2 regions of the Streptomyces sp. V1I1 genome follow, and region 2 is predicted to be linked to the other one. Evidence: predicted binding sites of a transcription regulator. Region 2 holds the regulator's gene; the other holds the start of a gene.
The links. Region 2 encodes HspR, which represses chaperone genes until heat shock. Its sites were predicted from a motif close to TTGAGNNNNNNNNNCTCAA; they were not measured.
Positions count from the first base shown of each region.

Region 1: a site for HspR is predicted at 3,187-3,205, ahead of lon (endopeptidase La). Genes of this name have one in related genera too.

Region 1 covers NZ_JAUSZH010000001.1:2,688,586-2,703,552, reverse strand. The annotation lists gene QFZ67_RS12605 (HAMP domain-containing sensor histidine kinase) at 1-477, opposite strand, end outside; gene QFZ67_RS12600 (response regulator transcription factor) at 474-1,211, opposite strand; gene QFZ67_RS12595 (spermidine synthase) at 1,303-1,986, opposite strand; gene QFZ67_RS12590 (rhomboid-like protein) at 2,239-3,096, shown strand; gene lon (endopeptidase La) at 3,228-5,636, shown strand; gene QFZ67_RS12580 (serine protease) at 5,759-6,640, opposite strand; gene QFZ67_RS12575 (helix-turn-helix domain-containing protein) at 6,667-7,677, opposite strand; gene QFZ67_RS12570 (M4 family metallopeptidase) at 7,828-10,683, shown strand; gene QFZ67_RS12565 (pentapeptide repeat-containing protein) at 10,782-11,663, shown strand; gene QFZ67_RS12560 (lysozyme) at 11,695-12,522, opposite strand; gene QFZ67_RS12555 (MarR family winged helix-turn-helix transcriptional regulator) at 12,753-13,241, shown strand; gene QFZ67_RS12550 (hypothetical protein) at 13,248-14,036, opposite strand; gene QFZ67_RS12545 (nitrate- and nitrite sensing domain-containing protein) at 14,350-14,967, shown strand, end outside.
Region 2 covers NZ_JAUSZH010000001.1:3,823,500-3,838,466, forward strand. The annotation lists partial or broken gene QFZ67_RS17910 (SpoIIE family protein phosphatase) at 1-922, opposite strand, end outside; gene QFZ67_RS17915 (aminotransferase class I/II-fold pyridoxal phosphate-dependent enzyme) at 1,177-2,310, opposite strand; gene QFZ67_RS17920 (glycosyltransferase family 39 protein) at 2,693-3,901, shown strand; gene QFZ67_RS17925 (YbjN domain-containing protein) at 3,930-4,469, opposite strand; gene clpB (ATP-dependent chaperone ClpB) at 4,882-7,467, opposite strand; gene QFZ67_RS17935 (pyridoxamine 5'-phosphate oxidase family protein) at 7,600-8,004, shown strand; gene QFZ67_RS17940 ((2Fe-2S)-binding protein) at 8,153-8,473, opposite strand; gene QFZ67_RS17945 (helix-turn-helix transcriptional regulator) at 8,860-9,843, shown strand; gene QFZ67_RS17950 (heat shock protein transcriptional repressor HspR) at 10,166-10,618, opposite strand; gene dnaJ (molecular chaperone DnaJ) at 10,620-11,810, opposite strand; gene grpE (nucleotide exchange factor GrpE) at 11,841-12,491, opposite strand; gene dnaK (molecular chaperone DnaK) at 12,488-14,344, opposite strand; gene QFZ67_RS17970 (sugar transferase) at 14,621-14,967, shown strand, end outside.

The DNA.
Region 1 (14,967 bases), 1.1 Mb from region 2:
GTCGACGACGTTCTCCAGCACGGCGCGCAGCGCGGCGATCGGGGTGCGCAGCTCGTGCGAGACATTGGCGACCAGCTCCTTGCGGTGCTGGTCCACGGCTTCCAGATCGTCGGCCATGCGGTTGATGGTGGAGGCGAGGTCGCCGAGCTCGTCACGGCGGTCGGCGCCGCGCACCCGACGGGTGTAGTCGCCGTGCGATATGCCTTTGGCCACGGTGTTCATCTCGTCCAGCGGCGCGGTCAGGCCGTGCGCCACGAACTGGGTGATCAGCAAAGTTGCGATCACCGAGAAGACGGTGATGAAGCGGACCTCGGTCTGGGTGCGCAGGGCGACCAGCAGCAGGCCCGTGGTGATGAAGACCGAGACGACGACCAGTGTCCCGAGCTTGGTCTTGATCGAGATCGCGATGGAGGCGGACCGCGGCCGGCTCCGCCGGCCGCCGCGGCCGGGCAGCCGGTCCCAGCGCCGCCGTCTCATGGAGCCGGCGTCTCCAGCGCGTAGCCGACGCCGTGGACGGTACGGATGCGCTCGGCGCCGATCTTCCGGCGCAGGGCCTTGATGTGGCTGTCGACGGTGCGGGTGCCGGACGCGTCGGCCCAGTCCCACACCTCCGCGAGCAGCTGCTCGCGGGAGAGGACGGCACGCGGGGTGTTCGCCAGGCAGACCAGCAGGTCGAACTCGGTCGGCGTGAGATGTACGTCCTCGCCGCGCACCCGGACCCGGCGCTGGGCGTGGTCGATCTCCAGCTCGCCCAGGCGCAGGATCCCGCTGCGGGGAGTGACCGCGGCGAGGGCCGCCCGCTCCACGCGGCGCAGCAGCACATGCACCCGGGCCGCGAGCTCGCGCATCGAGAACGGCTTGGTCATGTAGTCGTCGGCGCCCACGCCGAGACCGACGAGCATGTCGGTCTCGTCGTCGCGCGCTGTGAGCATCAGCACCGGGACCGGGCGCTGCGCCTGGACGCGGCGGCAGACCTCCAGGCCGTCGAAGCCCGGGAGCATTACATCGAGCACCATCAGATCGGGCTGCCAGGCCTCGGCGGCGTCGACGGCGGCCGGGCCGTCCAACGCCGTCTGGACCAGGAAGCCTTCCGCCCGCAGGCGGGCCGCGATGGCATCGACGATCGTCGAGTCGTCCTCGACGACCAGCACCCGGCGCTGGGCGCCGGGTGTGGCCGCGACGCCGTTGTGCGTGGTGTGTGTCTGCTCCATCGCCCCGCCCCTGTACGCGTTCTCGCGAGCTGCATGCCGGTGTAGATCTCGTGTGTAGGTCAGCAGCGTAAAGGCAGTGACGGCGTCCCGGCTACGCAGGGCGAACAGCGAGGTGGACGACGTCGGGTACGCCTCGGGCAACACGGATCTCTTCGGTGGTTACCCCGGTGAATCCGGCATTCCGCAACGCATCCTCAAAAGCAGGGGAGGGCTGCGCGGACCACACGGCGAGGATCCCGCCGGGCTCCAACCGGCCCTGGCAGGAGGCGAGTCCGGCCGCCGAGTAGAGGTTTTCGTTGTCGTCGGTGACGGTCCAGTCGGGTCCGTTGTCGATGTCCAGACAGAGAGCGTCGTAGCGGTCCGTGGTCGTGCGCAGGTATGTGACGAGGTCCGTGTGAAGGATCACGCTGCGGGGGTCGGCGAGCGCGTCGCCGGAGATCTGTCCGAGGGGGCCGGTGCGGTGCCAGTCGATGATCGCCTGCTCGCGTTCGACGACGGCGATGTGCCGCCAGCGGGGGTTGGCGGCGGCACGGGCGAGGGAGAAGCCGACGCCGAGTCCGCCGATGAGGAGGGTGGGGTCGCTCTTTCCGGCGGCGGCGAGGGCTTCGTACGCGGCGTCGACGAGCAGCCGCTCGGAGCGGCCGTCGGAAGTGTCCATCAGGAAGCACCCATTGGCGATGATCTCGTGATGCGCACCGCGCTGCCGGAGCACGACCTCCCCGTGGGGCCCCTCTCGCCGGTCGAGGGTGACGGGTCCGTCGGCTTGGAGTGGCATGGCGGGTGACCTCCGGGTGACGGGTGCGGGGCGGACGCGTGTCGGTGGTCATGGTGGCGGGGCGGGGCGAGCGGGACAAATGGTTTCGGCCGAGGGCGGCCGTGGTCTGCCGGGCCAGGGCTGGTCCCACGTGCTCGCGACGTCCGGGAACCTGTGAAGGTTGCCCCGTGTGGCGCACGTCATAGACGGGTGTGATGGTGATCGCGTTGGGTGGGGGTTTGTTCGGGGGCTTGACGAAAGGGGCCTCACGCGGTGCATCGGCCGACGACACGCGACCCGGCCACGGGCCAGGAACTGCTGAACGCCGTCCCGACCCAGCGGAGACCATCCGCGCCGGTCGTCTCGGCTCCCGTCCAGGCCCCCGTAACGCCGGCAGCTGTCCCACCGGCTGTCGCACCGGCTGTCGCACCGGTGGTGACGCCCGCCCCGACGCCCACCGCGAAGCCCGCCCCGCCCGTGGGTCTCCCGGCCTGGCGGCGCGTGCTCCAGCTGCTGCCCACGCCCACCGGGACACCGTTCACCTTCTGCTACGTCCTCGTCCTGCTCGCCACCTCGCTCTTTGTGCAGTACGGAGACCCCGCGACCGTCTCCTCGCTACTCCGCGGCTCCAGCACCGATGTCGCCCATTTGGCGGACACCCCCCTGCTCGTTCTCGGCGCCAGCGCGCTGTGGGTCGCGGGCGACCTGCTGGGCCCGTATGCCGTCGCCTTCTTCTTCACGCTGACCGCACTGGAACGCCGCATCGGAGGCTGGCGCACCGCCGGCGTCTTCCTGGCCGGCCATGTCGCGGCGACGCTGGCCACCGAGATCCCGGTCGGGGTCTCGGTGGTGGCCGGACATCTGCCCGCCACCTCGCTGCACCGCCTCGACTACGGCATCAGCTTCGGCCTGATGGCGAGCATCGGCGCCCTTGCCGGGCTGTTCAGTCCGGTCCTGCGCGCGATGCTGCTCGGCTTCGTCTCCCTGATGCTCCTTCAGGACCTGCTCGCCTTCGAGGACCCGCTCACCAACTGGGGCCATCCGCTTGCGCTGTTGGTCGGCATCGCCTGCTGGCCCGCGGTGCGCCGCTGGGCGCGGTGGCGGAACGGTTTCGCGCTCCGCGACCGGTGAGCTTCAGGACCTGCGCGACCCCCTGACCAGGCACGAGAGCCGATCGCTGACAGCGAACACCCCCTGGGAACATCTCCGCAGTGCTGTGCATTGAGTCCATACAGCTCAACTTCACTGCCTAAGGGGAGATCATGGCTTCGACGTCCACACCGCTCACCCTGCCCGTGCTGCCGCTCGACGACGAGGTCGTGCTGCCCGGAATGGTGGTGCCGCTCGACCTGTCCGACACCGACGTACGAGCCGCGGTGGAGGCCGCCCAGGCTGCCGCGCGTTCCAGTGGTGCCAGCAAGCCGACGGTGCTGCTTGTTCCGCGCGTCGACGGGACCTACGCCGCGACCGGCGTGCTCGGAACCGTGGAGCAGGTCGGCCGGCTCTCCGACGGCGACCCCGGCGCGCTCATCCGCGGCCGCGGCCGGGTGAGGATCGGCGCGGGGACCACGGGCCCCGGCGCCGCGCTCTGGGTCGAAGGATCGCGCGTCGAAGAGATCGTGCCCGACCCGCTGCCCGGGTCGGTCACCGAGCTGGTCAAGGAGTACAAGGCGCTCGCCACCGACTGGCTGAAGAAGCGCGGCGCATGGCAGGTCGTGGACCGCGTCCAGCAGATCGACGACATCTCGCAGCTGGCCGACAACTCCGGCTACTCGCCGTTCCTGTCCACCGCTCAGAAGATCGAGCTGCTCGAGACCGCCGACCCGGTGGCCCGCCTCAAGCTCGCCACCGAGCAGCTGCGTGAGCACCTCGCCGAGCAGGACGTCGCCGAGTCCATCGCCAAGGACGTCCAGGAGGGCGTCGACAAGCAGCAGCGCGAGTTCCTGCTGCGCCGCCAGCTCGAAGCCGTACGCAAGGAGCTGCGCGAGCTCAACGGCGAGGACGGCGAAGACGAGTCCGACGACTACCGGGCCCGCGTCGAGGCCGCCGACCTTCCCGAGAAGGTGCGCGAGGCCGCGCTCAAGGAGGTCGAGAAGTTGGAGCGGTCGAGCGACCAGAGCCCCGAGGGCTCCTGGATCCGCACCTGGCTCGACACCGTCCTCGAACTGCCGTGGAACGAGCGGACAGAGGACGAGTACGACATCCAGGGCGCCAAGGCGATCCTGGACGCCGAGCATTCCGGCCTGCAGGACGTGAAGGAACGGATCACCGAGTACCTGGCGGTGCGCAAGCGGCGCGCCGACCGCGGGCTCGGCGTCGTCGGCGGACGGCGCGGCGGCGCGGTCCTGGCGCTCGTCGGCCCGCCCGGCGTCGGCAAGACCTCGCTCGGCGAGTCCGTCGCGCACGCGATGGGACGGAAGTTCGTCCGGGTCGCGCTCGGCGGCGTACGGGACGAGGCGGAGATCCGCGGACACCGGCGTACGTACGTGGGTGCTCTCCCCGGCCGGATCGTGCGGGCCGTCAAGGAGGCCGGTTCGATGAACCCGGTCGTCCTCCTCGACGAGATCGACAAGGTCGGCTCGGACTTCCGGGGCGACCCGGCGGCCGCGCTGCTCGAAGTCCTGGACCCGGCGCAGAACCACACCTTCCGCGACCACTACCTGGAGGTCGAACTCGACCTGTCCGACGTGGTGTTCCTCGCCACGGCGAACGTCCTGGAGGCCATCCCGGAAGCCCTGCTCGACCGGATGGAGCTGGTCAGGCTCGACGGCTACACCGAGGACGAGAAGGTCGTCATCGCCCGGGACCACCTGCTGCCGCGCCAGCTGGAGCGGGCGGGCCTTGAGCCCGGCGAGGTCGTCCTGGAGGACTCGGCGCTGCGCAAGCTCGCGGGTGAGTACACCCGCGAGGCGGGCGTCCGTAACCTGGAGCGTTCGGTGGCCCGGCTGCTGCGCAAGGTGGCGGCCCAGCACGAACTGGGCGAGCGTGAGCTGCCGTTCACGGTCGGCGCCGAGCAGTTGCGCGGCCTGATCGGACGGCCGCACCACGTGCCCGAGTCCGCCCAGGACCCGGCCGAGCGCCGGACGGCCGTGCCCGGCGTGGCCACCGGCCTCGCGGTCACCGGCGCGGGCGGCGACGTGCTGTACGTCGAGGCGTCGCTGGCCGACCCGGAGACGGGCGCGGCGGGGCTGACCCTCACCGGCCAGCTCGGCGACGTGATGAAGGAGTCCGCGCAGATCGCACTCTCCTTCCTCCGCTCGCACGGGGCCGAACTGGAGCTTCCGGTCGCCGACCTGAAGGACCGGGGCGCGCACATCCACTTCCCGGCGGGCGCGGTGCCGAAGGACGGGCCGAGCGCGGGCATCACGATGACGACGGCGCTCGCGTCGCTGCTGAGCGGCCGCCAGGTGCGTACGGACGTCGCCATGACCGGCGAGGTCTCGCTGACCGGCCGCGTCCTGCCCATCGGCGGTCTGAAGCAGAAGCTGCTGGCCGCTCACCGGGCGGGCATCACGACGGTCGTGATCCCCAAGCGGAACGAGGCGGACCTGGACGACGTCCCGGCGGAGATCCTCGACAAGCTGGAGGTGCACCCGGTGACGGATGTCCGCCAGGTGCTGGGGATCGCGCTCTCCCCGGCGGAGGTTCCGGTGGCTGCCGCGGCGGCCTGACCGGGGTGCGCTGTGGGCCCGGCGGTGTTCCGGCACCGCCGGGCCTTCGCGTTGTCCGGCCGCGGCCTTTCATCCGGCCGCGGCCCTTTCCCGGCGCTGGCCCTTTGTCCGGCCGCGGCGTGTTATCCGGCCGTGGCTTCGTCGTACAGCGCGCGGGCACGGTCGTCGAAGAGGGCGGCCGTCGACTCGCTGTCCGTGTCGCCGCCGCTCAGTACGCCGATGAGCCTGCCCTGATGCCTGGCGTCCCGGTAGTCGGCGAGCCAGGGTCCGCCGCTGGTGCCTTCCCAGAAGCCCGCGCACTCCATGAGCAGCGTCTTCGGCAGATCCGGGTCGGGGCGGGTGTCGGTGGTGCAGGCGACGGGGCGGTTGGCGGGGTTGTGGTCCCGGTTCGGATACCCGACGACGGTGACCCGGCGCTCGGGCGGCGAGGCCCAGTCGGCGGTGGCGGCGCCGACGGCCTGCTGCACCTGACGGCCCTTCGCGTCCGGCTTCAGGACGAGGAACGCGTAGTCGGCGGCATCCGCGTCGTCGTCGCCGTCCGTCCAGCGCTCGTCGACGTGGATGGCTCCGACCTTCCAGCGCCCGTACGGATACGTCCCCTTGCCCCTGCCCGAGAACCCGGGCGCGAACTCCAGCTCGCCCGGCCCGTACGCGTCCGCGCTGCCCGAGTCCTGGATGCAGTGCGCGGCGGTGGCGATGACATTGCCCTTGGGGCTGGCCACGACGCTCGCGGTGCAGAAGTGCTCGCCGTCCGGATCGATCAGCACCCCGACGGACGAGGCTCCGGCAAAGGTGGTGGCGGAGGCCCGCGGCGCGGGGGCGACGGCCCGCGCCCCGGCCGACCGGTCCGCCGCGGTGGCTTTGGGCGGCGCGGCGGAAGAGGTGGGCCCGGCGCACGCGGTCGCGGCAGTCAGCACGGCCATGGTGGTCAGCACGGCCATGGCGGACCACACCAGCCCCCTGAACGTGCCGCTGGTTCTGTTCGTACGGCTGTGCCAACTCATCCGGACATCCTGCCCGCTCGAGGCTTTCAGTCCAGCCAGCCCCTCAACGTCGCCTGCGCCCCCGCCTGGAAGCGCGTCTCCGCGCCCAGCGTCTCCAGCAGGTGGCTGATCCTCCGGCGCGCCGTGTGCACGTGGACGCCCAGGCGGCGGGCGATCGCCTCGTCCTTGAGGCCCGCCGCCAGCAGGCCGAGCAATTCCTTCTGGGCCTTCGGCAGCGCCGCGCACGCCCGGGCCGAGCCGCCCAGTGGCGTGGCCCGGTCCCAGACCGTCTCGAACAGCGGCACCAGCGCGTTACTCAGCAGCGAGTCGCCGATCACCAGCGCCGAGGCCTTCGGGTCCGCCGCGTCGGTCGGGGGGAGCAGGGTGATCCGGCGGTCCACCGCGATCAGTTTGGTGGGGACGGCCGTCGACACCCGCGCCCGCAGGCCCTGTTCGACGAGGCCGGTCACCGAGCGCATCCGGCCCGGGTAGGCGAGCCCCTCCCGGTCCAGGACGGTCCGCACCTGAACGCCCCGGTCGAGGAGCGCCTCGATGCCGAGACCCGGCTGCGCGGCGCTGCCGTCCCGCGGCCCTTTCACATACGGCGGACGGTCCAGGATCGCCACCTCCCGTTCCGCCGACGCCAGCAGGTACTCCGCCCGTTCGCCGATCGCCCGCGGGCCCGTCACTACCTCGATGCCGCCATCGGGCGCGCAGGGTGACCCGGACATCAGCCGGCCCGCCAGCTGGTCCGCGGTCATCCGTAATCGCTCCAACTCCGCGGACCGTAAGTGCAGTTCGGCCTGTCGGCGGTGGATGAGCGTACGGATCGCGGCGGCCGGAGCGGCCGGATGCGGCAGCCCGTCGCCGTCCCCGTCCGCGGGCAGCGCGAGCCCGTGCTCGACCAGATGGCCGAGCGCCCGGTCCAGCCGGTCCCGCGGCAGCCCCAGCAGCCGCGCCAACTCCTCGGCCCCAGCGGCCCGTTCCTTGACCAGTGCCTCGTAAGCGCGCTCCTCGGCCTCCCCCAGGCCGAGGGTGTGCAATTCCCCCTCGCTCATGCGTTGGATTCTCACTCCGCCTTCACGAGGCACACAAGTGGGCATGTCCACTTGTCAACGCGCAGGCCACATTGATCGGTTGGCGTCCCACCGGTTGCATGGCCATGACCACCTTTACGGCTTGACCAGCACGTGGGAGGGGTACGAACTGTGCGCAAGGCCAGGACAAGCACACAGAGACCGGGCATATCCAGGGGGACCGGTCTCGCCGCGCTGCTCGGAGCAGCCGGGCTGCTGCTCACCGCGGTACCGGCACAGGCGGTCACTCCGCCGGCCGCCGCACCGCCCGCCGATGTCATACCGGGGGCCGAGACGGCCACCCCGTCGCTCGTCGACGGCATCCGGGAGGCGGTGGACGCCAAGGCCAGCCCTGCGGACGCGGCCCGCGGCCATCTCGACGCCAAGGACGGCCGCTACCGGATCGCCGACGCCCGGCGCGACCTCGCGCCGCTGCAGACCGTCAGACACGGCGTGGCAGAGGTCGTGAGGCTTCAGCAGAAGCACCACGGCATCCCGGTGTTCGGCGGCCAGTACGTCGTACGTATGGAGTCCAAGGGCGGCAAGCGCTTCGTCACCGGCACCTCCGGCAAGTACTTCACTGGACTGAAGACCGGCACGAACGCGACGTTGAGCAAGGAGACGGCGGTGCGCCGCGCGGTCGCGGCGACCGCGGCGCGCCTCGGCGGCAAGACGCTGAGCAAGGCCGACGCCGTACGCGGCAAGGGGGGCAAGTCCGCGAAGGCCGCCGCGCTCAGCGGCGCCGCCGGCGGCCTCGTGGTGATCCCGCGTGGCGAGGGCGTGCTCGCCTACCACGTGACCGTACGCGGCACGAATCCCACCACTGGCGAACCGGTGCTGCAGCAGGTCTACGTCGACGCCCGCGCCGGCTACCCGGTGCTGCAGTTCAGCGGCATCAAGACGCTGACCGCGAAGAAGGCCACCGCGTCCGCCGCCACCGCGTCCGGCACGGCGGCGAAGGCCGCACCGCGGTCCGCGCGCGCGGCCGACGCCGACCCCGCCGCCGGCCTCAAGGGCACCGGCGTCAAGCTGGACGGCGCCAAGGTCGAGCTGGACGTCCAGCTCGACACCACCCGCGACCAGTACGTACTGATCGACCAGTCGCGGATGGGCGCCACCAGCAAGAACACCCTCACCACCTGGGACGCGCGGGACCGCGACGTGAGCGAGGTGGCCGGCGCCTGGCCGAGCGGGCTGAAGGAATTCGGCCACCCGGCCAAGGACTTCGGCAAGGACGCAACCGAGTCCGGCGCGGTCGACGCCCACTGGGCGGGCGGCAAGGTCTACGACTACTTCAAGACGAACCACGCCCGCGACAGCCTCGACGGCCGCGGCATGACCGTCAACTCCCTGGTCGGGGTCACCTTCTTCGGCGGTCCGTACGTCAACGCCTTCTGGGACGGCCAGAAAATGGTCTACGGCAGCGGCGACGAGGACTACAAGCCGCTCTCCGCCGACCTCGACGTGGTGGGCCACGAGATGACCCACGGCGTCGTCGAGAACACCGCCAACCTCGTCTACGCAGGCCAGTCCGGCGCCCTCAACGAGGCACTCGCCGATTACTTCGGCAACGCGATCGACACCAGCGCCTCCGGCGTCTCCATGGACGACCCGGACGCCGGTCTGATCGGCGAGGACCTCTGCCGTACCACGAAGCCGCGCGAGTGCGCCTTCCGCAATCTCAACGACGGTGCGACCACCTCGAAGAACTTCCTCGGTGTCGCCTTCGGCACCGACAACGGTGGCGTGCACCTCAACTCCACCATCTTCTCCGGCGCGCTGTGGGACCTGCGCCAGGACGTGGGCGGGGAGCTCGCCGACCGCATCGTGTACAAGGCGCTGGCCGAGTACATGACGCCGCTCGACGGCTTCACCGACGGCCGCAACGCGGTGCTCGCGGCGGCCAAGGACCTCGGCGTCACCGCGAAGCAGCTCACCGCGGTGAAGCGCTCCTTCAACGCCCACGGCATCGTCCCCGGCTGGGAGGACGCGCTAGGCGTCGACTCCGACCAGCTGCTGGGCAAGGTCAACACGTCCGGTACCGGGGTCCAGGCGGGCGGCGGCTGGTGGGCCGCGTCGCAGTCCAACGACGACGGCTCGGAGCCGTACTCCGTCTACGCGGGCCGTACGGACGGCAAGGGCGCCCCGAAGCTGATCAGCCCCAACGACGGCCGCTACCACGTCTACCCGGCGACCGACGGCAAGACGGTCGTCTGGGCGGCCTACGGCACGACCAGCCTCGACATCCTCTCCCGGCCGCTCGCGGGCGGTCCGATCAAGAAGCTCCACACCTCGTTCACGGACGTCGGCGGGCTGCGCGTGGAGAACGGCGTCGTCGTCTTCGAGAGCTTCGGCATCTTCGGCGACCGGCATGTGGGCTATCTGCGCCCCGGCGACCGTGAGCCCACATTCGTGGACGGCGGCGGCTTCGACATACTCACCGCACTCCCGGCGGTCAAGAACGGGAAACTCGTCTACGCCAAGCTGTATCCGACCCCCGAGGAGTACAAGCTCGGCGTCGAGGTCTACGACCTCAAGACCGGCAAGGCCACCCTCGCGGGGCAGCTCGGTGAGCCGCAGATCCTCGGTCAGAGCGGGATCAACTCCACGCACGCCTTCTGGCTGGTGGACGAGAATCTGAATGACGAGGGCCAGATGGCCGTCCGCCGCTCGGGCCTGGACGGCACCGGTACGGTGGACATCAGCCCGGAGGCCAAGCCGACCGCGCTGCTGCCCTTCGACCTGACGGCCTCCGAGGACGCGGTCACTGTCAACAGCGTGCTGCCCGACACGGTGTTCCGTAACGAGTCGCTGTCGAAGTTGTGGCAGCTGACGACGGACGGCTCGCGCAAGGAGCGGGTCTCCTGCAACCGCGGTGAGCAGATCTCCCCGGCCGCGGTCTCGGGCCGGCAGGTGGTCTGGATCGACGGCACGACGGGCTGGACCGACCTGGTCACCCGCGAGCGCCCGGCCGGCCTGTGCGGCTGACGCCCCCGCGATGATCTCTCGGTGAGAGACGGACCCCCGGCGCCCGTGCGCCGGGGGTTCGGGGGTCCGGCGGTGGCGGCCCGGGAGGACACAGCACAATGGCTGGTGTGAACGACCAACGCGATGACCGGGCCCTGCGGGCGGACTGCGGGAGCTGCTTCGGACTGTGCTGCGTGGCACTGCCCTTCTCGGCATCCGCGGACTTCGCGATCAACAAGGACGCCGGAAAGCCCTGCTCCAACCTGCAGACGGACTTCCGCTGCGGCATCCACACGCGGCTGCGGCAGAGCGGCTTTCCCGGCTGCACGGTCTACGACTGCTTCGGCGCGGGACAGAAGGTCTCCCAGGTCACCTTCGGCGGCACCGACTGGCGACAGGCCCCGGAATCCGCGTCGCAGATGTTCGCGGTGTTCCCCGTCGTACGACAGCTTCATGAGCTGCTCCGCTATCTGACCGAGGCGCTCACCCTGCACCCCGCCCGCGCGCTGCACGGCGAGCTGCGGCGGCTGCTGGAGGAGACCGAGCGCCTCACCGGGCTCGGCCCCGACGCCCTCGAAAAGCTGGACGTGGCCACGCACCGGCAGGACGTCAACGTGCTGCTGCTCCGTACGAGCGAACTCGTCCGGGCCGAAGCGGCGGGCAAGATGAAGGACCGCAAGAACAAGGACCGCAAGAACAAGGACCGCAAGAACAAGGACCGGAAGAAGGACCGCAGGGGAGCCGACCTCGTCGGTGCGCGGCTGCGGGGCGCGGACCTCAGGGGCGCCGATCTGCGCGGCGCGTATCTCATCGCCGCCGATCTCACCGGCGCCGATCTGCGTCTCGCCGACCTCATCGGGGCCGACCTCAGGGACGCGAACCTCGCGGGCGCGGATCTGACCGGCAGCATCTTCCTCACCCAGCCGCAGCTGAACGCGGCCAAGGGCGACCTGTCCACCAGGGTTCCGCCCGGGCTGACCCGCCCCGCGCACTGGTCGTGACCAGCGGGCGCGGGACGGCTGCGTGCGCCGCTCACCCGTTGGCGAGCGCCACGACGCGGTCCAGCGCGCCGTTGAACTTGTTGTGGTCCCCGACGATCGGTCCTGACGAGGTGTACTGCCACATCGTCTGGTAGGCCCAGCCGGCCGGCAGGGTGCCCGGCGTGGTGTTGTACCGGGCGATCCACAGCGGGTTGGCCGCGCCGAAGCCGCTGTAGTTGCCGGTGCACTGCGTCCACCAGCTGGTGGCGGTGTAGATCACCGCGTCCCGCCCGGTGCGCGCCTTGTAGCGGTTCAGGAAGTCGCGGATCCAGGTGACCATCCCGGACTGGGTCTTGCCGAAGCAGGCGGCGCCGTACGGATTCCACTCGATGTCCAGCGCGCCCGGCAGGGTCTTGCCGTCCCGGGACCAGCCGCCGCCGTTGTTCACGAAGTAGTCGGCCTGCGCCGTTCCGGTCGCGGTGTCGGGGGTGGCGAAGTGGTAGGCGCCGCGGATCATCCCGATGTTGTACGAGCCGTTGTACTGCTGCGCGAAGTACGGATTCCTGTAGTAGGTGCCCTCGGTGGCCTTGACGTAGGCCCACTTCACGCCGCTGCTCCACAGGCCGGACCAGTTGACGTTGCCCTGGTGGCTGGAGACGTCGACGCCTTCCGTCTGGGCGGCGCGGTTGACCGGCGGTAGGCCTCCCTGTCCGTCGTGGGCGATGACGCCCATGCCCAGGTGCGCCGAGCCGCGCGGGGGAGTGTCAGCGGCGCCGGCGGTGGCGGGGAGGGTGAGGAGGAGCGAGAGAACTGCGAGGAGAGTGCCGGCCGCTGTCGCGAGGCGTGAGCGGTCGGTCGATCCGGATCTGAGCACGGGCATAGCGTGCCTCCGAAGACCTCGGTGGGGGAACTGACGATGTGTCGACATGTCGTGGCGGATTTTCATGGTGTGGACATGCCAGCTATGACGCTACGCACGTAGAACCCCCTTGTGGAAGGAGGTCAGGGTGCTGCCGTTGGTCTACGCCTGCGAAATACTGGCCGAGCTGCGGCAATGGGTGCCGCCGGAAGAAACTTTCAGGATCCGGAAAGCGCGCGAGGGGTGCTGACGTGCACGAAAGCGGTACAGGGAGTGAAGCGGACCCCAAGGGCGGGAGTGGTGTGGACCACGAATTCCTCGCTCTGGAACGGGAGTTGGCCGTCTTTCTGCGCCGGGCCCGGGCGTCCTCCGGCGAGATGGCCCGCGAGGTCCACCCCGATCTCGAACCCGCCGCGTACGGACTTCTCGTGCGTCTTGAGGAGGCCGGGCAGCAGCGCGCCACTGACCTCGCCGGCTACATCGGCGTCGGCAAGGCGACTATGAGCCGCCAGTTGCGCGCCCTGGAGGAGCTCGGCCTGGTGGTCCGCGAACCCGACCCGGCCGACGGCCGCGCTTCACTCGTCCGGCTCACCGACGAAGGGCGCTCGAGCTTCCGCCGGGTGCGGGACGCGCGGCGCGACCGCTATATGAGCAAGCTGGCGGGCTGGGACCGCGGCGAGGTCGCGGAGCTGGCCCGGCTGCTGCACCAGCTGAACCAGCGGGCCGAGAGCGAGGGGTGACTCGGGTCAGAGCTCCGCGAAGACCGCCGCCGCGTCGTCGTGCAGCTTCCAGCGGATCACGCTCCCGCGCTCCTGGGCCGAGTTCTCCAGCGCCCTGACCCGGTCGATCAGCCCCTGCGGCCCCTCCTTGCGCAGCAGCCCCAGGCACTCGGCCCAGCTGCCCTCCGCGAACATCTCCACCCAGCGGGCCGCTCCATCGGTCAGCGCGGCCACGGCCCGCACTTCGCCGCGGGGCGTGCTGCCCGTCACCACGCGGACAGCCACCCCCGGATCGGCCGCAGCGGTGAAGAACCCGCCCTCCGTATTGCGCAGCGCGTCCGCCGAGGCATGTGTACGCAGGGACTCGCGGGGCAACTGGTCGATACGGTCGTCCAGCACCGCCCGCACCTCCCCGTCCGGCGACTCCAGCAGCAGCGTCGAGTCGGAGAGCACCAGATGCTCCACCGGCTCCGCCCGGCCGCCCCAGCGCGCCATGACCACCGTGGCCTGCGGTGTACGCACGTGAGAAAGGTCACAGGTGTCCCGGTGGGCATCCGCGGTGCGCCGGATTGCCTCCGAAAGGACCTCTGCCAGTGTCATATCCCGTCGCGAACCGGACAGTTCGACCAGCGCGCCGCCGAGCCTGGCGGTGAACCAGGGCACCCCGTGCACACACCCGTAGTCCCCCGCGGGTGGCGTCACACCGTCCAGCACCACGAGCGTTCCGCCCTGGCCGGAGCCCGGCAGGGCCACGGAAGCCCAGTCTTCGTTGGGGCGTTCGGGCGTGCCGGGGGCGGTCGCGAGTTCGATACGCATAATCCCCAGTCTGCATGACACCTTCACGAAGCCCGCATGACCACGCAATTGGCCCGTACAAGCAGGTCAGGGCGTGTTCAGGGGCTGTGTGACGCGGGCCGCCCCGGCTGCGGGCGCGCATCCTGCCAAAGCCCGGCCGGAAGATCCAGCCGATGCCCGGCGCGCCGCCGTATCGGCCGCGGCGGCGACTTGTTCGCCAACTCCCGAGTGATGTTCACTCGTTTCCGTACCAGGGGTAGGCCCTCGCGTGTGACCGGTCGTCATCTCTGGTCTGGTTCATGGGCGGACGAGTCAAGCAAGATTGCGAGCACCGGTGCAGATGAAGCGGCCTCGGGGCAACGGCGGCAGGCCCATCGAAACTCCGGACGGCTCCCCGGCCCCCCGCGTCGTACGGGTACGCAGCCGTCTGGTGGCAGGAGTCGCAGCCGTCAGCCTCGTCGTGATCGCGGCGGGCGCCCCCGGCGTCCTCGCCACGTCCGCCGAACTGACCGAGTCCCAGGACCTGGTCACCCTCGCCGCGCTGAACCGCCAGGCCGTCACCCTGGCCCACTCCCTCGCCGACGAGCGCGACGAGGTCACCGCGTACATCGCGGCGGGCCGTGACGACCAGAAGGGTGACAAGGACGACCGGCGCGAGATCTCCGCCAGCCGCAGCACCCGCGTCGACCGGCAGATCGACGAGATCCGCGGCGCCATTCCCGGCGACCACGCCGAACTGCGCCGCGACCTGTCCGCCGTGCCCTCCGTCCGCCGCACCGCCCTCACCGGCAAAGGCACGGCGATGGAGGCCTACCGGGCGTACTCCGCGGTCATCGCGAACCTGCACGCCCTGGCCGACGAGCTCGCCGACAAGACCCCACCGCGCGCCGCCGCGGGCACCGTCCCCCAGAGCCTTCGGCCTGGGGGGACCCCCAGCTCGCTGCGCTCGTCC
Region 2 (14,967 bases):
CGCGACCGTCCCCCTTGGGGCCACCGTGACGATCCGTGGGCCGCTGGTTCACCGCAAGCAACCGCTCCCCGGCCAGGTGCACCTCGTCCGTGGCCACGCGACCCGACGTCAGCAGCTCCACCGTGGAGGGATCAAGGCTGGGCAGTTCCGAGATGTGCCGCCCCTCGGCATCGGGCGGCAGATCCAGAAGCCGCCTGGCCTCGTCGTTCGCCAGCAGCAGCTGACCGTCGTTGCCGACGATGAGAACACCCTCGCGGACGGCATGCAGCACGGCGTCGTGATGCTCGTACATGCGGGTCATCTCGGCCGGGCCCAGACGGTGGGTCTGCCGCCGCAGCCGCCTGGCCACCAGCGCCGTCCCTCCCGTGGCCAGGGCGAGCGCGGCGGCTCCGGCGCCGAAGATGATCGGCAGTTGTCGGTCCACCACGCTGGTCACGTTCTTGACCTTCAAGCCGGCGGACACCAGGGCGACGACTTTGCGTTTTTCATCGTAGATGGGGACGGTCGCCTGGACCTCGTGGCCGAGCGGGCCGTAGACGCTCTCTGTGTACACGCGGCCGGCCAGCGAGGGCTCGATGGTGCCGACGAACCTCTTACCGATCCGGTCCGGCTGGGGATGCGTGTAGCGGATCCCCTTCGTGTCCATCACCACGATGAAGTCGACGCCGGCCGCCCTCCGCGCCTTCTCGGTGAGTGGCTGGAGCACCTTGGAGGGGTCAGGGGTCCTCAGCGCGGCCAGGACGCCCGGAGAGTGCGCGAACGTTTCCGCGACGGCAACTGAACGGTGCTTCGCCTCTGTGTTGGTGTCGTGCCGGGACTGCAGCACAAGCGCCAGCATCGCGGCTGCCACGAGCAGCACCACCACAGCCACCTGTAGAGCGAAGACCTGCCCGGCGACGCTCCGGGGATGCTTGTCGGTCAGTGACCGAACCGGTGCGCTCCGGGATCGGTCAGAGCGTTTGACCACATTGACCTTTCTAACACCGCAAGGTGCTCCTCGGCCAAAGATTGCTGACCTGCGGACGGGGCGGGGGCCGACTCTTCACGGGGGGCGGGGGCATTCGTTTACGCGGTCAACGAGTTTGTCACCGACCGCCTTGGTGGACTCCTTAGTGTGCTCGCGCGCGCAGCCTTTGCAGGCACGGCTCGGACCGGCACGGCTCGGACCGGCACCGATCAGCGCGCGTTGATCAGCTGGTCCACCGCCGTGCGGATCGAATCCTCGCGCTTGCAGAACGAGAAACGGGCCAGCCAGGCCGGAGCATTCGCGCTGAGGTAGAACGCCGATGTCGGGATGGCCACCACACCGGCGCGCGCCGGCAAGTCCCGGCAGAACTGCACGCCGTCCGAAAAGCCCCACGGCCGCACATCCGCCTGCACGAAGTAGCCGGCATCGGCACGGAAGGGCCGCAGTCCAGCCTCCGCCAGGCCGTCGCTCAAGAGGTCCCGATTCCGGCGCAGAGTGTCCCGCAGACCCGCCGCCCACTCTTCCACCGAGCCGAGCGCATGCGCCAGCGCTTCCTGATACGGAGTACCCGAGGCGTAAGTCAGGAACTGCTTGGCGGCGCCCACCGCTGCGACAAGCGGCGCGGGCCCACAGACCCAGCCGACCTTCCAGCCCGTTGTGTTGAAGGTCTTGCCCGCCGAGGAGATGACCACCGTCCGTTCCCGCATCTCCGGCAGGGCCGCGATGGGGAGATGGCGCGCACCGTCGTTGTAGACGAGGTGTTCGTAGACCTCATCCGTGATCACCGTCAGCGAGTGCTCACGGCACACATCCGCGATGGCTTCCAACTCCTCGGCCTTGAAGACCATGCCCGTGGGGTTGTGCGGAGTGTTCAGGATCAGCACCCGGGTGCGCGGGGAAACGGCCGCCCGCAGGGCGTCGGCGTCGAGGGCGAATGCGGCGCCGTCGAGGACGAGGGGGACGGCGACCAACCGTGCCCCGGCAAGCCGGGCATCCGCCGCGTACGCGTCGTAGCAGGGGTCGAAGGCGATGACCTCGTCACCGGGGTTGCAGAGCGCCAGGAGGGCCGCAGCGAGTGCTTCGGTGGCGCCCGTGGTGACCAGCACCTCGCCCTGAGGCCGGTATTCGAGGCCGTACCGGCGCAGCTGATGAGCGGCGACAGCCTCGCGCAGCGCCGGGAACCCATGAGCGGGCGGGTACTGGTTGCTGCCCGCGAGCACCGCATCCGATACGCCCTTGAGAAGCACGGGCGGACTGGCCAGCTCCGGCACCCCTTGCCCGAGGTTCACGGACCCGGTGCTCCGCGCCAGCTCCGTCATCTCCGTGAAGATCGACGTGCCCATGCCCTGCACCCGAGCCGCAGGGCTCCAGCCTGCCGAGCCCACTACGCCGCGCGCCTCAGCCGTCCCCACCATGTTCATGCGATCCCGCTTTCCCGAGTCCACCAACCAGGAGATTCGGCCCTCACGATAGGCACCACGCGGAACACCGGCCTACTGGTGAGCGTGTTCAAGCCTTCACCGGAGCCGCTGACCAGGCGGTGACCCGCCTCCAGGGGCTATCTGGCGGCCGGTTCCCCAGCGGCTGGCTCTTTAGCGGCTGAAGCGTTCGCTGTCACGGGCGACACGCGCCCCTTCGGCCGACCGGGTAAGAACCGGCCCTGTCCGGCTGGTCAGCGCTCGCGCGCGGGGCCTTGGCCGCTCATGGTCGGGTTGACCGACCCCTGTGCGCGCCCGGAGGTGCCCCCTGTCCGCCGAGACTTTCGACAGCGCACCGGCACAGGGCTCCCGGCCTGTCCCCCGCTGGCGCGCCGCGCTGCTGCGAGCCGCCCCCGCGCTGGGGCTGTTCGCGGCTGCGCGGCTGACCGGGCTGCTGGTGATGGCCGGCTGGGCCTGGCACATCGGGCGCTCCCCGCGTGCGATCGTGGCCCGCGCCTGGGACTCCGACTGGTACATGCTGATCGCCGAGCACGGCTACGGCCGCACGCTGTACTGGCCGGACGGCGCGGTCCAGAGCGATCTGGCGTTCTTCCCGCTCTACCCGGCGCTGGTCCGGGCTGTGACGACCGTGCTGCCGGTGACCAGCGGCACGGCGGGGCTGCTGATCTCCTGGACCGCGGCGGCGGCGTCCGCGTGGGGGATCTACGCAGTTGTGGAGCGGCTGCACGGGCGGCGGACCGCGACCGTGCTGGTGCTGCTGTGGGGCCTGCTGCCGCACTCGATCGTCCTGTCCATGGCGTACACCGAGCCGGTGCTCACCGCGTTCGCCGCGTGGTCGCTGTACGCGGTGCTCACCCGGCGCTGGGTGTGGGCGGGCGTGCTGGCGTCGCTGGCGGGGCTTTCCCGGCCCAATGGGATCGCGGTGGCGGCGGCGGTGCTGGTGGTGGCGGCGTACGAACTGGTCCGGGCGTACCGGCGGCGTGAGCGCCACCGCGCGCTCGGGCGGGTCTGGGCGGCGGCCGCGCTGGCTCCGCTCGGCTGGTGCGGGTATGTGCTGTGGGTCGGCTTCCGCACGGACGACCCGCTGGGCGGCTACTTCGCCGTGCAGCGCGGGTGGACCTCGCGGTTCGACTTCGGGATCGGGGCGCTGAAGGTGGTGCGGGACATCGTGCTGCGTCCGACGCTGCTCTCGCTGATGGTGGCGATGCTGATCGTCGTGGCGGCGGTGCTGCTGTTCGCGCTGCTGGCGCTGGACCGGCCGCCGACTGCGCTGCTCGTGTACACGGCGGTGCTGTTGCTGATCACGGTCGGCGGGTCCGGCTTCTTCGAGTCCAAGCCGCGGTTTCTGCTGCCGGCGTTCCCGCTGCTGCTGCCGCCGGCGTGCGCACTGGCGAAAGCCCGGCCGAGGGCGGCGGTCGTGGTGACCGTCGTCCTGGCCGGGCTTTCGTTCGCCTACGGGGCGTATCTGCTGACGCTGTCCCCGATCGCGCTGTAGGGCGCTGCGGGGGCCGCCTCCAGGGCGGTCAGGCGTCGTCGGCGGGCTTCTCGTCCGCGTCCGCCGGCTCCAGACCGAGCTGCTCGACGAGCCACTTGTCGAACTCGATCGAAGCGCGGACCCAGCTGACGGTCGACGACACGAAGTGCTCCAGGCTGACGCCGGTGCCGATCAGCATCTGCGCCTCGCCGATGAGGCGGACGGTGGTGGGGCCGTCCTCCTCTTCGTGGATGTGCGTGTAGACCTTCGGCCACAGGGTGCGGCGGTTCCAGTCGTCGATCGCCTCGAGGACCTTGGACTTGTCCTCGAGGGCGTGCGGCCGGTCGTAGAACGTCCGCACCGAGAAGACCTGCTGGTCGTCCTCGCCGCGGAACATGAAGTACGTGCGGAATTCCTCCCACGGCGCGGCAAGGTCACCCTCGTCGTCGACGACGTACTTCAGCTCCATCTGGTCGAGGAGCTGCTTGACCAGGTCCTGGTCGGGAACGACGGGTCCCGCCGCCGGTCCTGCGGCCTGAGGCTGGGGCTGGCCCCCGAAATTCGGAATCGAGGACGGATCGATGGTCACCGTGGATTTCCCTTCGTACGGTTCCTGCCATCCTCTCCCATGTCGGGCGGGTACTGGCAACCCCTACCGGGCCGGGCGGCGGGAAGGGGGGTGCGGGGCGAGCCCCGCACCCCCGGCGCGGCAGCTTCGCGCCGCGGGGCCGAGCCCGGCCGAGGTGCCGGTCGGTGCCGGTCGGCCCGCTGACGGGCCGCGGCGGGGAAGAGGGTGCGGGGCCACGCCCCGCACCCCCCGCGCGACAGCTTCGCGCCACGGTGGCTGGCCAGCCACCGACGGCTCCGCCGCTCCGCGGCGGGAAGGGGACGCGGACGCGAGCCCCCGCACCCCCCGCGCGGCAGCTTCGCGCCGCAAGGCCGAGCCCCGGCCGCCGGTGCGGCCGGGCCACCAGCGGGCAGCTCCGTCGCGCGCGGGCCACTTACTGCGCCGGGCCCACCAGTAGGCCGTCCTCGAAGCGGTCCACGCGGACCGTGTCGCCGTCCGTGACCTCGCCCGCCAGGATTTCCTTGGCCAGGCGGTCGCCGATCGCCGTCTGGATCAGGCGGCGCAGCGGGCGGGCGCCATACGCCGGGTCGTTGCCCTCGTCCGCGAGCCATTCCAGGGCAGCCGGGGTGACATCCAGCGTGAGGCGGCGTTCGGCGAGGCGCTTGGCGAGGCGGTCGATCTGGAGCTTCGCGATGTGGACCAGCTCGTCCTTGGACAGGGCCGAGAAGACCACCATGTCGTCCAGCCGGTTCAGGAACTCCGGCTTGAACGAGGCCCGTACGACCTCGAGGACCTGCTGCTTCTTCTCCTCCTCACTGCTCAGCGGCTCGACCAGATACTGGCTGCCGAGGTTCGAGGTCAGGATCAGGATGGTGTTGCGGAAGTCCACCGTCCGGCCCTGGCCGTCCGTCAGACGGCCGTCGTCGAGGACCTGGAGCAGGATGTCGAAGACCTCGGGGTGCGCCTTCTCCACCTCGTCGAGGAGGACGACGGAGTACGGGCGGCGGCGCACCGCCTCGGTCAGCTGGCCGCCCTCCTCGTAGCCGACGTAGCCCGGAGGCGCGCCGACCAGGCGGGCCACCGAGTGCTTCTCGCCGTACTCCGACATGTCGATGCGGACCATCGCCCGCTCGTCGTCGAAGAGGAAGTCCGCCAGCGCCTTCGCCAGCTCCGTCTTGCCGACGCCCGTCGGGCCGAGGAAGAGGAACGAACCGGTGGGCCGGTCGGGGTCCGCGATCCCGGCGCGGGTGCGGCGTACGGCGTCGGACACCGCCTGGACCGCCTCCGTCTGGCCGATCAGCCGCCTGCCCAGCTCGGATTCCATCCGCAGGAGCTTCTGGGTCTCCCCTTCCAGGAGGCGTCCGGCCGGGATGCCCGTCCAGGACCCCACCACATCCGCGATGTCGTCCGGGCCGACCTCCTCCTTGACCATCGTGTCCTTGGCCGCTTCCTGCTCGGCCACCGTGGCCTCCTCCAACTCCCGCTCCAGGCCCGGGATCTCCCCGTACAGCAGCTTGGAAGCGGTGTCGAAGTCGCCGTCGCGCTGCGCGCGTTCCGCCTGGCCGCGCAGTTCGTCGAGCTTCTCCTTCAGCTCACCGACGCGGTTGAGGCCCTGCTTCTCCTTCTCCCAGCGTGCGGTGAGGCCACGCAGCTCCTCCTCCTTGTCGGCGAGGTCGCGGCGGAGCTTCTCCAGACGCTGCTTGGAGCCCTCGTCGGTCTCGTTCTTGAGCGCCAGCTCCTCCATCCGCAGCCGGTCCACGGCCCGCTGCAGCTCGTCGATCTCGACGGGCGAGGAGTCGATCTCCATCCGCAGCCGGGACGCGGCCTCGTCGACGAGGTCGATCGCCTTGTCGGGCAGAAAGCGCGATGTGATGTACCGGTCCGAGAGGGTCGCGGCGGCGACCAGCGCGCTGTCCGCGATCTGCACCTTGTGGTGGGCCTCGTACCGGCCCTTCAGCCCGCGCAGGATCGCGATCGTGTCCTCGACCGTCGGCTCGGCCACCAGCACCTGCTGGAAGCGCCGCTCCAGCGCCGCGTCCTTCTCGATCCGCTCGCGGTACTCGTCGAGCGTCGTCGCGCCCACCATCCGCAGCTCACCGCGCGCCAGCATCGGCTTGAGCATGTTGCCCGCGTCCATCGCGGAGTCCCCGCCGGCGCCCGCGCCCACGACGGTGTGCAGCTCGTCGATGAAGGTGATGATCTGCCCGTCGCTCTCCTTGATCTCGGAGAGGACGGTCTTCAGCCGCTCCTCAAACTCACCGCGGTACTTCGCGCCCGCCACCATCGCGCCCAGGTCGAGCGCCACCAGCCGCTTGTTCCTCAGCGACTCGGGCACGTCGCCCTTGACGATGCGCTGCGCCAGCCCCTCGACGACCGCGGTCTTGCCGACGCCCGGCTCGCCGATCAGCACCGGGTTGTTCTTCGTACGACGGGACAGCACCTGGACGACCCGGCGGATCTCCTGGTCCCGGCCGATGACCGGGTCGAGCTTGCCCTCGCGGGCCGCGGCGGTGAAGTCCGTACCGAACTTCTCCAGTGCCTTGTACTGCCCCTCAGGGTCGGGTGTGGTCACCCGGCGCCCTCCCCTTGCCTTCTCGAACGCGTCCAGCAGCTTCTTCGCCGTGGCTCCCTGCTTGGCCAGCACTTCCCCGGTCTGCCCGCCCTTCGCGGCGATGCCGATGAGGAGATGCTCGGTGGACAGATACTCGTCCCCGAGCTCCTTGGCCCGCTGCGCGGCGTCGGCGATGACGGCGAGCAACTCCCGGTTGGGCTGCGGCGGCGCGACGGTGGACCCCGTCACGCTGGGCTGCGCGGCCAGCACCCGCTCGGTGCCGGAGCGCACGGCGGCCTGGTCCGCCTCGACGGCGGCCAGCAGGTCGATGATGTTCTCGTTGTCCGCGCCCGCGAGCAGCGCGAGCAGCAGATGCGCGGGGGTCAGATCGGGATGACCCTCGGACACGGCCCGGGTGGTGGCGGCGTTGATTGCATCCCGGCTCTTGTTGGTCAGCTCGGCGTCCACGTGCGGTCTCTCCTCCTTGCGTCCTTGCGGGTGGGGCTGTTACCTCAACGCTGACTCATTCAACGTGCACAAAGTTGAGTCTATTCCACTCAACCCAGTGTGAGACAGCCGCCGCCTGTGTAGGTTCCGGGCATGGCCATCGACCCCCGCAACCCCGACGCGTCCTATCTCAAATTCTGGCGTGAGTACCACATGTGCACACTGACGACACCGCGCCAGGACGGAACTCCGCACGTCGTCGCGGTCGGTGTCACCTACGACCCGGAGGGCGGACTCGCCCGCGTCATCACCAACAAGCACAGCCACAAGGTCGACAACATCCTGGCAGCGGGCCCCGACGGGGCGCCGGTCGCGGTCTGCCAGGTCGACAGGGGGCGCTGGGCGACCCTGGAGGGCCGCGCGACGGTCCGTACGGAGCCGGAGCTCATCGCGGAGGCGGTGGGGCGTTACGCGGAACGCTACGGACGCAACCCGACTCCGAACGCGGACCGGGTGCTGATCGAGATCGCCCTGACACGGGCGATGGGCCGGGCCTAGCCCGGGAAGCCCGGGAAGCCGGGGGCCGGGAAGCCCGGGGGGCCCTGGGAAAAGGGAAAAGCACAGCGGCGCCATCGTGTTTCAGGTCCACGATGGCGCCGCTGTGTGGGGGAAGCGCCCGAGCGATTTACAACGACGGGGGAACCGCTCAGGCACTGCGGGGGGTGGCGGTGGTGGTGTCGGGCTCGACCAACTGGTGGTCCCGCTGGTCGAGATTGACGAAAATCATGCCGTACCGGATGGCACAGCGGACGGGCTGCGGAGCTCCACGGGGCCGGCGAAGGCACCGATAGGCGCGGACGTCCTCGTCCTCCTCGCGTGCCACGACAATCGGCTCTCCGAAAAGGGTGACCATCAACGAGTCGCCACGGTGGGGGATTGCCGTGACGAGGTCGATGAAATGCCACCCCGATCTGTAAGCCGTAGCCATCTCACGCCGGAAGACCCGGTCGTCCGGTGGAACGGTCATGCGTCCGTGCGGGCCGGAGCGATACCCCAGGAGGGCTCACCGTTCGTGCCCGTGACGACTGCCGGACCGACACCCCATGAAGGCTCTCCGGGCGTTTTGGCCACAGCGTCCGCGGGAGCGAAGCCCCACGAAGGTTCGCCAGGGGCTGCCGTCACCGCGCCGGCGGGAGAGCTACCCCAGGAGGGCTCACCGGAGGCCACCGCACCGAGCGCGGCCGCCGCTATGGCAAGAGCACAAAGAGCACGAAGCGTCCTAGACATGGGTGATCTCCACCTCTTTTGATCATTCCTCCTCCCCCGCGCATAAGACGATGTCTCACTCCGAACGCTTGCACCAGCGACGGCAGGCATCATGTTCCTGTAATGCAGGAGCCTGAGGGGGTACATATGCCAGCTAATGAGGGCGAATCTGGACACCCTCACGCAGACGGCGAGCTGTGCGAGGCGGGGAAGGGTCTTTACATCACCGCGCTGCGTACCGGGCGAATAGCCCGGTCAGAAGCGGAACCCACACCCTGCCTCTTCGATCTGGCCCTGCTGCACCCGGATCCCGACGACGCACAGTGGCTCCGCCCGGTCCCGCCGACCACTGCGCTGACACAGCTGATACACCCCATCGAGCGGGAGATCCAAGAGCGCCGACGACGAACTGTCGCTCTGACCGATGCTCTTGAGCCATTCATGGCGTTCACCGCTCAGAACTCCACCGTCCCACAAGGGATAACCGTCCTCGAGGGCCTCAACCGCATCAACACAACCCTCGACCAAGTCACCGCAGACTGCACCGAGGAGCTTCTCACTGTCCAGCCCGGAAGCGGGCGACAGCCGCACATCCTGGAGAAGGCGCTGCGCCGCGTGCAGCCGCTGATCGACCGCGGCGTACGGATGCGCACGCTCTACCAGCACACGGCCCGCCACCACCCGGCCACGCTGTCCTACATGGAACAGGTCGGCCCGTCCGGCGTGGAGGTGCGCACGCTGGAGGAGATCATCGACCGGCTGATCATCGTCGACCGGAAAGTGGCCTTCATCCCGGCGAGCAGCGACCGCCTGTCCGCCCTGGAACTGCGGCACAAGGGCATCGTCGAGTATCTCGTCGGCGTCTTCGAGCAGTTCTGGCTGCACGGCATCCCGTGGGAGGAACAGATCTCCTACGGGCCCCAGTTGGACGGCATCACCGGCGTCCAGCGCTCGATCGCCAAGCTTCTGGTCGAGGGGCATGTCGACGAGGCCATCGCCCGGCGCCTCGGCATGAACGTCCGCACCTGCCGTGCGCACATCGCCAAACTGGGCTCCGCGCTGGGCAGTGGCAGCCGGACCCAACTCGGCTATCTCATCGCGCAGTCGGGGATTCTGGAACACGAGGACTGACCGGCGACGGCCCCGGCGTCCGCCGACACGCCGGGGCGGGCTTCGACGGTACGCAGAAGGTCGTCCTGATCTCGCGGTCGGCCTCCCGGGCCGGAACTCCGTTTCCTTCCGTCCCAGAATTGATCATCTGACGCATACTGGGCAGCCTTGAAGGGGTACGCAGCGTCCGGTGCGCGGGCGCGGGCGCAGGCGCCGGACGACAGGCGGGCTGGCAGGCAGGCGGAGTCGAGGCTGACGGTCCCCGGCAGGCCGCGGGCCGCACACGCCGAAGGGGCCGGAGAGCGACTCGCTCTCCGGCCCCTTCGGCCGTACAACTCTTGCCCTACTCAGACCGCTTGGGCCGCCAGACCACCAGCGCGCTCGCCTGCTGCACATCCTGGTACGGCACGAGGTCGCGCCGGTAGGAGGCGTGCACCTGGGCTTCGCGCTGCTGCATCGCCGCCGCCGCGCCCTCGACGGCCGTCGACAGCTCGGCGACCCGCTGCTGGAGCGCCGCGACCTGGCTCTCCAGTTCGATGATGCGCTTGATTCCGGCCAGGTTGATGCCCTCGTCCTGCGACAACTGCTGGACGGTGCGCAGCAGTTCGACGTCGCGGGCGGAGTAGCGCCGGCCCCGGCCCGCTGTGCGGTCCGGGGAGACCAGACCGAGCCGGTCGTACTGCCGAAGAGTTTGCGGATGCAGGCCCGAGAGCTGGGCCGCCACCGAGATGACGTACACCGGCGACTCTTCGGTCAGTTCGTAGGGATTGCGGCTGCGTCCGGTCCGGCCATCCATCTCATGCTCCCTTCGCGGCCTGGAACAGCTCGGCCCGCGGGTCCTCGTCCGCGGTGGCTTCGCGGTAGGCCTCCAGCGCTTCCTTCGCCTTCTCGCTGAGATCCTCGGGCACGGCGACCTCAACGGTGACCAGCAGGTCCCCGCGGGTTCCGTCCTTGCGGAGTGCGCCCTTGCCGCGGGCCCGCATCGTACGGCCGTTGGGCGTCCCGGCGGGCAGCTTCAGCGTGACCGGCGGACCGCCCAGGGTCGGCACCTTCACCTCGCCGCCGAGCGCCGCCTCCGCGTAGGTGACGGGGACGGTGATCGTGAGGTTGTCGCCCTTGCGGCCGAAGACCGGGTGCGGGTCGACATGCACGACGACGTACAAGTCGCCCGCCGGGCCGCCCCGTTCGCCGGGGGCTCCCTTGCCGCGCAGCCGGATCCGCTGGCTGTCGGAGACGCCCGCGGGGATCCTGACCTGCATGGTGCGCGAGGAGCGGGCGCGCCCGCTGCCCTTGCACACGTCGCAGGAGTCCTGCGCGATCAGTCCGCGGCCCTTGCAGTCCACGCACGGGTCGGTGAGCGAGAAGGAGCCGCTGCCGCCGCGCGAGACCTGGCCGGTGCCCAGACAGGTCGGGCACACCCTAGGCGTACCGTTTTTGTCGCCGGTGCCCGAACAGGCCTTGCACGCCGCAGAGCTGGACATCCGCAGCGGGACCGTGGCCCCATCGACCGCCTCGGTGAAGCTGAGCGTCACCTCGGACTCGATGTCCTGGCCGCGGCGCGGCTGGGTACGCGTACCCGTGCCGGTGCCGGCGCCACGGTTGAACAGGCCGCCGAATACATCGCCTATCCCGCCGCCGAAACCCCCGGCGCCGCCCTGCGTGCCGCCCTGGGCGCCCCCGAAGAGGTCACCCAGGTCGAAGTTGAAGGAGCCGCCGGGACCGCCGGACCCGGGTGCGCGGAAGCCACCGTTGCCGAAGAGGGCGCGTGCCTCGTCGTACTCCTTGCGCCGCTTGGGGTCGCCGAGGATGTCGTTGGCCTCGGAGATCTCCTTGAAGCGCTCCTCCGCCTTGACGTCGCCCTTGTTGGCGTCCGGGTGGTACTCGCGGGCGAGCTTCCGGTACGCCTTCTTGATCTCGGCCTCGGTGGCGTCCTTCGGGACGCCGAGGACCTTGTAGTAGTCCTTCTCGACGAAGTCCTTCGTACTCATCGACGTCCCTCCTCTCGGACGATCATTGCGTCAGCCCTCGTCCGGGCCACCGCTCTCCTCGTCGTTCGCCGTCTCTTCCTTGCCGGCTGCCGGGGTCGCACCCGGCTGGGGCTCGGCCACCGCCACCCGCGCGGGGCGGATGGTCCGTTCGCCGATGCGATACCCAGGCTGCAGGATCGCGACGCACGTGGTCTCGGTGACATCCGGTGCGTACGAGTGCATCAGGGCTTCGTGGATCGTCGGGTCAAAGGGCTCGCCCTCCTTGCCGAACTGCTGCAGGCCCATCTTGGCCGCCGCCGTCTCGAGGGACTCGGCGACCGACTTGAACCCGCCCACCAGTTCCCCGTGGTCACGGGCGCGGCCGATGTCGTCGAGCACGGGCAGGAGCTCGGTCAGCAGATTCGCCGTGGCGATCTCCTTGACCGTGATCCGGTCGCGCTCCACACGACGGCGGTAGTTCTGGTACTCGGCCTGGAGCCGCTGGAGGTCCGCCGTGCGCTCGCTGAGCGCCATACGGACCTGGTCCAGCTGAGCCGTCAGGCCGGCGATCTTTGCTGCGTCCCCTGCCGGGGCCGCCGCGCCCTCCTTCTGGGAGGACTCGGCGGACTCGGCGGCGTCGTCAGAGGTGGCGCCGGAGGGGACGTCAGGCTTCTCGTCGAAGCCCGGGGTCTCCTCCGTCACGCGGCACCACCCTTCGCGTCCTTCTCGTCGTCGACGATCTCGGCGTCGACGACATCGTCCTCAGCCTTGGCCTGCTCGCCGGCCGGGGCGTCGGCTCCGGCAGCGGCGGCGCCGTCGGGCGCGGCGTTGGCGTACATCGCCTGGCCGAGCTTCTGGCTGACCGCGGCGAGCTTCTCGGTCGCCGTGCGGATCTCGGCCGTGTCCTCGCCCTTGAGCTTCTCCTTCAGCTCGCCGACGGCGGTCTCGACCTCGGTCTTCACCTCGCCCGGGACCTTGTCCTCGTTGTCCTTGAGGAACTTCTCCGTCTGGTAGACGAGCTGCTCGCCCTGGTTGCGGGTCTCGGCGGCCTCGCGGCGGCGGTGGTCCTCGTCCGCGTACTGCTCGGCCTCCTGGCGCATCCGGTCGACCTCGTCCTTCGGCAGCGAGGAGCCGCCGGTGACGGTCATCTTCTGCTCCTTGCCCGTGCCCAGGTCCTTCGCGGTCACGTGCATGATGCCGTTGGCGTCGATGTCGAAGGCGACCTCGATCTGCGGGACCCCGCGGGGGGCCGGCGGCAGACCGGTCAGCTCGAACATCCCGAGCTTCTTGTTGTACGCCGCGATCTCGCGCTCGCCCTGGTAGACCTGGATCTGCACGGACGGCTGGTTGTCCTCGGCCGTCGTGAAGATCTCGGACCGCTTGGTCGGGATCGTGGTGTTGCGCTCGATGAGCTTGGTCATGATGCCGCCCTTGGTCTCGATACCGAGGGACAGCGGGGTCACGTCGAGGAGCAGGACGTCCTTGACCTCACCCTTGAGGACACCGGCCTGGAGGGCGGCGCCGATGGCGACGACCTCGTCGGGGTTCACACCCTTGTTGGCGTCCTGACCGCCGGTCAGCTCCTTGACGAGCTCGGCGACGGCGGGCATCCGGGTCGAGCCGCCGACCAGCACCACGTGGTCGATCTCGGACAGCTGGATGCCGGCGTCCTTGATGACGTTGTGGAACGGGGTCTTGCAGCGCTCGAGCAGGTCCGTGGTGAGCTGCTGGAACTGGGCGCGCGTGAGCTTCTCGTCCAGGTGCAGCGGGCCCTCGGCGGAGGCCGTGATGTACGGGAGGTTGATCGTCGTCTCGGTCGAGGACGACAGCTCGATCTTCGCCTTCTCCGCGGCCTCGCGCAGACGCTGGAGAGCCATCTTGTCCTTGGACAGGTCGACGCCGTGCCCGTTGGCGAACTGCTTCACCAGGTAGTCGACGACGCGCTGGTCCCAGTCGTCACCACCGAGGTGGTTGTCACCGTTGGTGGCCTTCACCTCGACGACGCCGTCGCCGATCTCGAGCAGCGAGACGTCGAAGGTGCCGCCACCGAGGTCGAAGACCAGAATGGTCTGGTCGTCCTTGTCCAGGCCGTAGGCCAGGGCGGCCGCAGTCGGCTCGTTGACAATACGCAGGACGTTCAGACCCGCGATCTCGCCGGCCTCCTTGGTGGCCTGGCGCTCGGAGTCGTTGAAGTATGCCGGGACAGTGATCACCGCGTCGGTGACCTTCTCGCCGAGGTAGGACTCCGCGTCGCGCTTCAGCTTCTGCAGGATGAAGGCGCTCATCTGCTGCGGGTTGAAGGTCTTCCCGTCGAGCTCGATCTTCCAGTCGGTGCCCATGTGGCGCTTGACCGACCGGATGGTCCTGTCGACGTTCGTGACTGCCTGACGCTTCGCAACCTCGCCGACCAGCACCTCACCGTTCTTCGCGAAGGCGACGACGGACGGCGTGGTCCTGGCACCCTCGGCGTTGGTGATGACGGTGGGCTCGCCGCCCTCCAGAACGCTGACGACGGAGTTAGTTGTGCCCAGGTCGATGCCGACCGCACGTGCCATTTCAATTCCTCCAGCTGACTACTTGAGTGGATCTGGCTCAAGGATGCATGACCGGCTCCAACGAGTCAACAGACCTGAGTCGACCCCACTCAACTTTTATCCGGCGCTTACGTGCAGCCTTCCACGGCCGCCGGGCACACGCGTGGCGCGTCGGCTCAACTGCCCTTCATCTGCGAGAGTCATAGCCGCAAAAAACGGTCAAGAGACACCAATCGTGACGAAGATCGTGAAGATCGTGAAGTTCGTGATGAAGATCGTAATGAAGGGCCTGGATCCATGCCTGCGAAGCGAGCCGTCGACCTGGCGGGCTGTCTGATTCTGCTGCTTCTCCTGTCCCCCCTGCTGCTCGCCGTCGCCGCCGCCGTCGCGGCGACCTCCCCCGGCGGCATCCTGACCCGCCAGGACCGCACCGGCCTCGGCGGCCGTACGTTTGCGATGCTGACGTTCCGTACGAAGCGGTCAGGCGATCTTGGCCCCACTCCCGTCGGACCGCTGCTGCGCCGCTACTTCCTCGACGATCTCCCACAGCTGATCAATGTGGTGCGCGGCGAGATGTCCTTGGTCGGCCCGCGGCCGACGGGCCCGAACGACTCCGACCACGCGGACCGGGCGCGCCTCGGCGT